Regions from separate parts of the Marinitoga sp. 38H-ov genome, predicted to be linked through region 2. Evidence: riboswitches for the same ligand, from Rfam matches in the RefSeq annotation. Region 2 holds a riboswitch; the other holds the start of a gene.
What was found. Region 2 has a riboswitch for thiamine pyrophosphate ahead of thiS (sulfur carrier protein ThiS). Riboswitches for the same ligand answer to the same signal wherever they lie in the genome.
Positions count from the first base shown of each region.

Region 1: another riboswitch for thiamine pyrophosphate. It lies ahead of thiS (sulfur carrier protein ThiS); the one in region 2 lies ahead of thiS (sulfur carrier protein ThiS).

Region 1 covers NZ_LNGH01000054.1:57,954-63,325, reverse strand. Annotated here, with positions in the region: gene thiC (phosphomethylpyrimidine synthase ThiC) at 1-313, opposite strand, end outside; gene AS160_RS10795 (radical SAM protein) at 326-1,393, opposite strand; gene AS160_RS10790 (thiazole synthase) at 1,395-2,162, opposite strand; gene thiS (sulfur carrier protein ThiS) at 2,155-2,352, opposite strand; TPP riboswitch at 2,410-2,519, opposite strand; gene AS160_RS10780 (hypothetical protein) at 2,608-3,750, opposite strand; gene AS160_RS10775 (hypothetical protein) at 3,756-4,661, opposite strand; gene AS160_RS10770 (hypothetical protein) at 5,212-5,372, opposite strand, start outside.
Region 2 covers NZ_LNGH01000053.1:76,469-81,840, forward strand. Annotated here, with positions in the region: gene AS160_RS10305 (thiamine-phosphate synthase family protein) at 1-226, opposite strand, end outside; gene thiC (phosphomethylpyrimidine synthase ThiC) at 238-1,539, opposite strand; gene thiH (2-iminoacetate synthase ThiH) at 1,552-2,619, opposite strand; gene AS160_RS10320 (thiazole synthase) at 2,621-3,388, opposite strand; gene thiS (sulfur carrier protein ThiS) at 3,381-3,578, opposite strand; TPP riboswitch at 3,633-3,742, opposite strand; gene AS160_RS10330 (hypothetical protein) at 3,995-4,312, opposite strand; gene AS160_RS10335 (hypothetical protein) at 4,303-4,875, opposite strand; gene AS160_RS10340 (hypothetical protein) at 5,201-5,372, opposite strand, start outside.

The sequences.
Region 1 (5,372 bases), on a different contig from region 2:
AACTTAAATCTCCCCATGTTGAAAGGTCCATTATTGAATCTGCACCATATTTTTCTGAAATTTCAAGTTTTTTCAACTCTTCATTCAAATCTGTATATCCCTGAGAAGTACCAATATTAATATTTACCTTTGTTTTTAATCCTTCACCGATAGCTCTGATATTTTTAAAATGATGATTTTTATTTTTTGGTAATACCGCCTTTCCAACAGCTATTTTTTCTCTTAATATTTCTGGTGATATATTTTCATGCTTTGCTGCAATTATCATCTCTTCCGTAATAACTCCCATTTTTGCGAATTCCAATTGTGTCATTTTCTTTCCTCCTTAAAACCAGTTTACTGTTGTAGGATTATATCCTCTACTTTTTATATAGTTAATAAACTCCTGAAAGTTTCGTTTATCTTCTGTTTCAAATTGCTTTATTGATTTTTTATATATAGTATAGCCACCAACATTTGTTGTTGAACCTGCTGACATCTTTGTTGCAATTCCTATGAGGGCATTTCTAAAATCCGCATTTTCACGAGTTGAAATATTTATATGAACTCTTGGAAAAATTAATTTTAAAGCTAAAATATAATGTATAAGGGTTTTATCTGAAATATTAAAAAATTTCTCTTTTACATTATATGCAGATTTTATCCTTGGAAAGGATATTGCATATTCTATCTCAGGATAATTTTTTAACAGATAATCCATATGATACGCAAGCATTATTATTTCAAATTCTGGTTCATATAATCCAAGCAATGCTCCAATATTTATTTCCCTAACACCAGATTTTATTGCATATTCGATTGTATCTAATCGTTTTTTATAATCGCTTTTTGGACCAAAAAGATGAACTTCTTTATATTTCTTTATACAATATGTCTCCTGATACATTGTAACACCTATTAATCCTGCTGATATTAGCTTTTTATATTCGTCTTCTTTTAAAGAATAGGTTTCTATAGAAACTTCTTTGAAAAATCTTTTCAATAATTTTATTGTATTATATAGATAATCTAAATCTGTGTTTATAGGATCTTCACCTGTTAATATGAGAACATGGTCTATACCTGCATCTTTTAAATATATAGCTTCTTTTTCTATTTCATTATAGATTAATTTTTTTCTCTGAATCTTGTTTGTTGCTTTAAATCCACAATATGTACAACCATTTATACAATAATTTGATATATATAATGGGGCGTATAAAAATATAACATCACCAAAGAACTTTCTGTTATTTTTCATTACTTTCTTCGCCATTGTTCGAAGATTTGTGTTTTCAAGCAAACCGAATATTTCATTTACAGCAAAAAAATCTTTTTTTAAGTTGATATGGTGTTCTTTTTTTCTTTCTTTTTCTATATATTTGATAATTTTTTCAACATTCTCAGAAAACATGTCAATCTCTTCCTATATAATCGAACAATGGCGAAGATGCTTCTGCCACCTCTTTTTCTTCGGGCATTCCTGATAAATATGCAAGTCTTCCAGCTTCAGCAGCAAGAGAAAAAGCCTTTACCATCTTGACAGGATCATCTGCTATTGAAACTGCTGTGTTTGCAAGAACTGCATGACATCCTGATTCCATAGCCTCTGCTACATGTGATGGTTTTCCTATTCCTGCATCTATTATTATCTTCACATTAAATTCGTTTAAAAGAATCTTTACAAGCTCCTTTGTTGTGAATCCTTTGTTTGTACCTATTGGTGAGCCAAGTGGCATTAAGACTTCTGCACCATTTTCTATCATTTTTCGTGCATCATATAAATCAGGATGCATATAAGGAAATACTTTAAAACCATTTTCAGTTAATAATTTACATGCTTTTATAGTTTCTTGATTATCCGGCATTAAATACTTTGAATCGTTTATGATTTCTATTTTTACCCAATCTGTATTCATTAATTCTTTTCCAGCTTTTGCAATTAATAATGCTTCTTCTGCATTTCTTGCTCCAGATGTGTTTATCATTATTTTTTTTACATTAATATAATCCAGGATACTTTCATTTGTATTACTATATGATGCTCTTCTCATTGCAACGGTAACAACTTCAATATTTGCTTCTTCTATAGCTTTTTTCATGATATTATAATCTCGAAATTTTCCAGTACCCATAAAAAATAGATTGTTAATTTCTTCACTGTAAAAATTGATATTAACCACCTCCTACTACGGTAATGATTTCAATTTTATCATTTTCAGATAAATGATGTTCAGAATAATTTTTTATGGGAATAATTTCGCCATTTTTTACTACAACAACAGATTTGTTACTGAAAGAAAGTTCTTCGAGTAATTCTTTTAATGTACTGCTTTTACACTCTTTTACTTTACCGTTTATATATAATCTCAAGATATCACCTCCTGATATAGAAAAATCTCCTGCACGAAGCAGGAGATTGATTTTTATTTTTATCTCTGCTCCGCTCCTTTCGCTGGTATTAACCAGATCAAGTTGTAAGGGTCAGAGGCTTCCGCCTCACTCTCAGCTACGGATTAGTAGCTCCCCTGCGGCTCTTTTTTATTTACTTTTTATAATCTCAATTTTGATTATACCATTATTTTACTTTTATTTCAAGAGAGTTATTTGTGTTTTTTAATCTTTAATTTATTTTTGATAGATTTCATCTAAAATTCCAATTTCCTTTGCTAATTTCAATGTGTTTTGAACATATATTCCTATAGTTTGTATAAAATTTTCATATATTTGTAGATATTTTATCAAATTTTCCACTGTTGACGTTTTAAAATTAAAGTTTACTAATATTTTTTTTATATCATTATACTTTTTTTGATAAAACAGATAATTTTTATACATAATATCTATGTTTCCTCTATAATAGAATTCTTCTTTCTTTTCATTAAATTCTGGAGAATTTAAATTATTTATTTTCCCTATATTTCCAAAATTGACATAAATCGAAATATTAAAATAATTACTTTTGAGTGAGTAGTTTAAAGATAAATTTACTCCTGAAAATTTAAATAAATTCAAACGAACACCATAATCATGGGTTTCAAAGTTTGTGTCTAAATAAAAATCTGCAATATTTGAAAAATTATTAATGTATGAATTTTTATCATTTAATTTATTTCCTAATTTAGATATTTCAAAATTAAGAGGTCCATCACTTATATTTATTTTTATCCTTTTTAAAATCTCTAAAAAACTTGGACTTTCACATAAATTTAAATATTTTATAGAAGTATCCATTCCTATAATATTTTTTAAATCTAATTCCATTTCTTCTATTGTAATTTTTTTAAAATATATTCTATTTTCTAATTCATTTATTATTTGAATATATTCCTCAGAATTTTCTTTCTTTTTTAGAATATCATTAATTTTTAAATATAGTTCAAGTAATTCTTTCTCGTTATAAATCATGGAATACAAATTTAAAATACGGTATATAACCTCATTCTTTTTTTGTTTTTTACTCAAAGAATTATATTCTTTTTCAAGATTATATCTAAATACTTTTGAATTTGCCATAATAATCGAAGAAATGGAAATAGATGTTGATAAATTAATAAAATTATTATTAAGAGTTAAAGATAAGTTAGGTTGAATAATATCTTTCAATAAATTAATTGTATTTAAATTATGCAATTTGCTGTCTATAACTTTTATTTCGTATGAGCTATTTGTCCCGGATAAAATAAGTTTTTCAAAAGAATATTCTTTTTCATTCCCAAACACAAAAATAGATATAAAAATTATTATTAAAAATGACAATTTTTTCAACATTTTTATTATCCTTTATAACCATAAATATTTATTAAAATACTACCATCATCTAAACCTGTTAAACCAACTATATTATCAGGTATTTCATATATAACATCTTTTATTTTCCAGTTTTTAGTATTAAGTATTATTAATTTATTACTGCTATATATAGCAACATCATTGTCATTTATAAAGGTTACAAAATATGGTTCATCCATTATTATTTCTGGATAAGCATCCATTAATTCTATTTCTTTTATTGTTTTAGTTTCATTATTATAGTATTCAAATTTTATATTGTTTATAAGAATTACATCTCCTTTTGTATTTACGTCTAATTTGGGTGAACCAATAAAATTCTTTTTTACCAGAGTATCATCGCTATTGGTTATATTTAAAAGATGAAGTTCTAATTTATCTTCACTATTTTGTATAACAAAAGATAAAAAATTATTGTTTATTTTTGATGGATTCATATCAAAATATACTGAATCTGAATAAGATTTTATTAACTCCCATTTTTTATCTGATAATGAGTATTGATAAATTTCCAAGTTTTTATTATTATTATAAAAAAATACTACGGAATTATCATTTGTTACAAATCGAAAAGTAGAATCATATGAAGGTATTGGGAAATTATCTAATGTAATAACATTCCATTTAACTAAATTCTCTAAATTGGAAATATATAAATTATTTTTTCCCATTTCCTTAAACAATACTATATTACCCTTTTTACCAAACGATATTTTATCAGTGTTAATATATTTCTCCATTTCTTTTAAGTATAAATATTTAATTTTGTAATTTTCAATCTCTACTGTTTCAATAAAATTTTTAGCACCTGGAATTAAGACATTAAAATCTCCAAAAATTAAAATAAAAGATACACTTAAAATAAATATCACTAAAGCTATCTTTTTCATATTTTCACCCCTCTCGTGTATAATGTTTTCATATAATTAATAAATCTGATATTTATTTTTAAAAAAAGAATTCTAAATCTGCATTATTATATAACTAAAGTAATTCTATCCATCATGTATAAAAGGTGCTTTGAATAGTCTGACTAATTTGGTATATATGATCCACTTCTTATTACAAAAAGAAAAAAGATCAAGGTAAATCTCAGAAAGATACTGTTATTTTTACTACTAGAAAATTAGTTAGAAGTATTTATTATATGCTTAAAATACACCTTACAATCTTATTGAATTATCTCAAACTTCTAAAAAATGGTGTTTTTAAAGGATAATAGTAATAATCAATAATAATTAATTAATAATTATTAACTAAATATTTCTATTTTTGCGCCCTTGTACAATACTTGTTTTTACCCTTTTTTCTATCTGTATTATTCTGAATTCTTTTAATCTTACATATTTGTAATTTTCATTGTTTTTTTATTTTCTCCTAGATTTATTCCAGAGACTATTTTAATTCCCCATAACAAATAATGTTATGGGGAATATTTGTTTACAGACCTTTTAATTCTGTTTTTGTGGTTTCACTAGTTACCGTTTTATAAAATAATTGATCAATACTCCTATCAACAGTTTTCATAGTGCCATCATCATAAATTTCTTTCTCTTCTACCCAGTATTTATAATAGTATCTAGTATGAGAAGTTTTTTTAT
Region 2 (5,372 bases):
TAAGTTGTTTTGCATTTGCCATTCCAACTTTAATTGTTGAAAAATTATCAAATAATTTAAATTCTTCAAAGTTATCTCTAAATTCTATGTTTTTACAAATATTTTCATTTTGAATAGTATAAGCGGAAATTATAGCTTTAGGATTTATTTTAAATAGTTTCATTATAGTAATATCTTGTAATATACCAGCACCACCAGATGGATCAAATCCTGAAAATATTAACATTGTTATTCCCCCTATTCAATAAATAGAATTTCGGATTTTTCTAAATACTCTTCTGTTATTCTTAAAGCACATAATTGACCACACATTGAACACATATTTGATTCTGCACCTTTTCTTTCATTGTAATATTTTTTTGCTTTTTCTCCATCTAATGCCAATTTAAATTGATTATCCCAGTTAAATTCTTTTCTTGATTTGCTCATTTCATTGTCAATTTCCATATGAATTCTATTTTTAGCTATATCTGCTGAATGAGCAGCTATTTTTGTCGCTATTAATCCTTCTTTTATATCTTCTAAAGTAGGAAGTCTTAAATGTTCAGCAGGAGTTACTGCACATAAAAAGTCAGCTCCTTTAGAAGCAGCAATAGCGCCACCAATTGAAGAAGTTATATGATCATATCCAGGAGCTATATCAGTTACTATTGGTCCCAAAACGTAAAAAGGTGCGCCATCACATACTTTTTTTTGCAATATTACATTAGCTTCTATTTCATCTATAGGCATATGCCCGGGACCTTCAACCATAACTTGAACGCCATGATTTCTTGCTCTTTTTACTAATTCTCCTAATCTCAACAATTCTTCGAATTGTAAATCATCAGTAGCATCGTGCAAAGAACCTGGTCTCATTCCATCTCCAAGACTTATTGTAATATCGTATTCTTTACATATGTCTAATATTTCATCATAGAATTCATAGAATGGATTTTCTCGATGATTTTTTATCATCCACCCAACTATAATAGATCCACCTCTGGAAACTATTTTTGTTAATCTATTAGAATTTCTTAATTTTTCAATAGTGGTTTTAGTAATACCTGCATGTATTGTCATGAAATCGACACCGTCTTCTGCATGATCTTTTACCATTTGAAGAAAATCACCAACTTCAAAATCTATAACTCTTTTTTGTTTTTGTATAGCTTTTGTGGCTGCGTCATATACAGGTACAGTACCTACCATAATATTGGAATTTTTCACAATTTCCCTTCTTATATAACTTAAATCTCCCCAAGTGGATAAATCCATTATAGAATCAGCGCCATATTTTTCTGAAATTTTTAATTTTTCTATTTCTTCTTCTAAAGTGCTATATCCTTGAGATGTTCCAAGGTTTATATTTACTTTTGTTTTTAATCCTTCACCTATAGCTCTAATATTTTTAAAATTATGCTTTTTATTTTTAGGTAGGACAACCTTACCTTTTGCAATTTTTCCCATTAATATTTCAGGCGATATATTTTCATATTTTGCAGCGATTTTCATTTCATCTGTAATAATTCCTTTTTTTGCATATTCCAATTGTGTCATATTATTTCCTCCTTAAAACCAATTTACAGTAGTAGGATAATATCCTCTTTTTTTAATGTAGTCAAAAAACTCTTCGAAAGTTCTATTATCATCTGTTTCAAATTGTTTTGTTGAATTTTTATATAATGTATAACCACCAACATTTGTAGCGGATGCCACAGACATCTTTGTTGCAAAGCCAAGCACAGCATTTCTAAACTCTTTATTTTCTCTAGTTGATATATTGATATGTATCCTTGGAAAAATTAACTTTAGAGCTAAAATATAATGAATTAAACGCTTGTCTTTAATTGTGAAAAATTCATTTTTTACATTATATGCGTTTTTAATTCTTGGAAATGATATAGAATATTCCACTTCTGGATATTCTTTTAATAAGTAATTCATATGATGAGCAAGCATTATTATTTCATAATCAGGATTGCTTAAACCTAATAATGCGCCAATATTTATTTCTCTAACACCAGCTTTTATAGCATACTCTATAGTCTCAAGCCTTTTATAATAATCGCTTTTAGGTCCAAATAAATGATATTTTTTATAATTTTCTTTATCATATGTTTCTTGATATAATGTGACTCCAATTAAACCAGAATTTATTAATATTTCATATTCTTTTTGACTTAATGAGTATGTTTCTATTGATATTTCTTTAAAATATTTTTTAGCCATTATTATGGTATAATTTAAATACTCAAAATCGCTATTAATTGGATCTTCGCCAGTTAAAATTAATATATGATCAATGCCTGTATTTTTTAAATAGATAAGTTCTTTTTCTATTTCATCATAATTTAGTTTTCTTCTATCGATTTTATTTAAAGCCTTAAAACCACAGTATTTGCAACCATTTATACAATAATTAGATATATATAATGGGGCATATAGAAAAATATTATTTCCAAAATATTTCTTATTATTCTTTATTACTTTCTTCGCCATTGTTCGAAGATCTGAATTTTCTAATAATCCAAAGATATCATTTATGAGGAAAAACTCTTTATTTAAATTCACACTGTGTTTATTCTTAATTTCATTTTTTATGTATTTTGAAATGTTATCAACATACTTTGAGAACATTTTAATCTCTTCCTATATAGTCGAACAATGGCGAAGATGCTTCTGCAAAATCATTTTCTTCTGGAATACCTGATAAATATGCTAAATGTCCAGCTTGTGCTGCTAATGAGAAAGCCTTTACCATTTTAATGGGATCATCGGCTATAGAAACTGCAGTATTTGCTAAAACTGCATGGCATCCAATTTCCATTGCTTCGGAAACGTGAGAAGGTTTTCCTATACCAGCATCTATTATTATTTTTGCATCAAATTCATTTAATAATATTTTCACTAATTCTTTAGTTGTAAAACCTTTATTTGTACCTATAGGGGCGCCTAATGGCATTAGTACTTCTGCTCCATTTTCTATCATTTTTCTTGCATCATATATATCTGGGTACATATATGGAAATACCTTAAATCCGTTATCTGTAAGTAATTTACATGCTTTAATTGTTTCTTGGTTATCAGGCATTAAGTATTTTGTATCATTTATTATTTCTATTTTTACCCAATCTGTTTTCATAAGTTCTTTTCCTGCTTTAGCAATCAATAATGCTTCTTCAGCATTTCTTGCACCCGAAGTATTCACCATAATTTTTTTTACATTGATATAATCTAAAATACTTTCATTCATATTACTATATGAAGCTCTACGCATAGCAACAGTAACAACTTCTATTTTTGCTTCTTCTATGGCTTTTTTCATAACATTGTAATCTCGAAATTTTCCTGTTCCCATGAAAAAAAGATTGTTGATTTCTTCACCATAAAAATTAATATCAACCACCTCCCACTACGGTAATGATTTCGATTTTATCATTTTCAGATAAACGATGTTCAGAATAATTCTTGATTGAGATAATCTCGCCGTTTTTTACTACAACAACAGGTTTATTACTGAAAGAGAGTTCTTCTAGTAATTCATTTAATGTACTACTTTTACACTCCATTGCTTTACCGTTTATATATACTCTCAAGAAATCACCCCCTGTTATAAAAAAATCTCCTGCACGAAGCAGGAGATTGATTATTTTTATCTCTGCTCCGCTCCTTTCGCCGGTATTATCCGGATCAAGTTATGAGGGTTAGAGGCTTCCACCTCAATCTCAGCTACGGATTAGTAGCTCCCCTGCGGATCTTTTTTATTCACTTTTCATTTTAATTATATCATTTCTGATTATATCATTATTTTTCTTTTATTTCAAGAGAGTTATTTTTTCTTTTTAAGTTTTGATATATTAATTATACCCCTTATGAAATATTTGAAGATATTCATCAAATTTTCTATTGATGATGTTTCAAAATTTTTTCTCACTATATTTAAAACTAGTTAAAGAATATTCTTTTTCAAAATATAAAAAAGGATATAAATTTTATAATGATAATCTTTATGTTATTCTCCTTTATATGCATAAAGATTTACTAAAATACTACCATCATTCAGTCCAGTTAAACCAATGATATTTTCCGGAATTTCATATATAACATCTTTTATTTTCCAATTTTCGGTATCAAGTATTATTAATTTATTATTGCTGTATATAGCAATATCACTATCACTTATAAAGGTTACAAAATATGGTGGATTTGTTATTATCTCTGGATAAGCATTATTTAAATTTATTTCTTTTATTGCTTTAGTTTTATTATTAAAGTATTCAAGTTTGATGTTACTTATAAGGACAACATCTCCTTTTGTATTTATATCCAAGTTATCTCCGCCAATAAAATTCTTTTTATAATAATATCTTCTTTGTTGTTTGTATTTATAATATGAAATTCTAACTCATTTTTATTTTGTATAACAAAAGATAAGAAATTATTATTGATTTTTAATGGATATGTATCGAAATATGATGAGTCTGAATAAGATTTTATCAATTTCCAATCCTTTTCAGATAAAGAGTATTGATAAATTTCTAAGCTATTATTTTTTTGATTATTATAAAAAAATACTACAGAATTGTCATTTGTTACAAAATGAAAAGTTGAATCATATGAAAGTATTGGGGAATTATCTAATGTAATAGCATTCCATTTAGCTAAATCATCTAAATTAGATACATATAAATTATTTCTCCCCTTATTTTCAAACAATATAATATTTCCATTTTTATTATATGCAACCTTATCGATACTTATATATTTTTCAATTTCTTTTGAGTATAAAAACTTAATTTTATAATTTTCTACTTCCATGGTTTTAATAAATTTATTAGCAGAAGGAATTAAAACGTTATAAGCTGCAAAAGTTAAAATAAAAAATACACTCATGATAAATCCCACTAAACTCTCTTTTTCATATTACCCCTCCTATCTTAATCTCCAATACAAATAATGTTATGGAGAATGATTTATATAATAAGTACCAGTGGAAATTGATACATAATATATTTTTGTAATTTCTGTTGAATATTCATCCCGCCCAATCCTAATTTAAAAGATTTAGACCAATTGTTCTAAAACTAGATGATAGTTTAAATACTGAATGATTATTTAATTCTAAAACCATTTTAAAACATTTTATTTCACTAAAAACAAAAAATAAACTCATGATTAATTTTATAGTTCCTTACTTTCATAGGAATTATTTTACTTTTTAATCTACATTTTTAGAGTAATTATAAACGGATTTTATCCAATCAATTTTTAATCCTTTCCATGTTCTTACGATATAAAAGGTTATTTCTTTATTTTCAGGATATTTTATTTTTCTGAGTTTTTCTTTCTTTATTACTCTTTTTATTATATTACCTTTAGAATCTAAATCA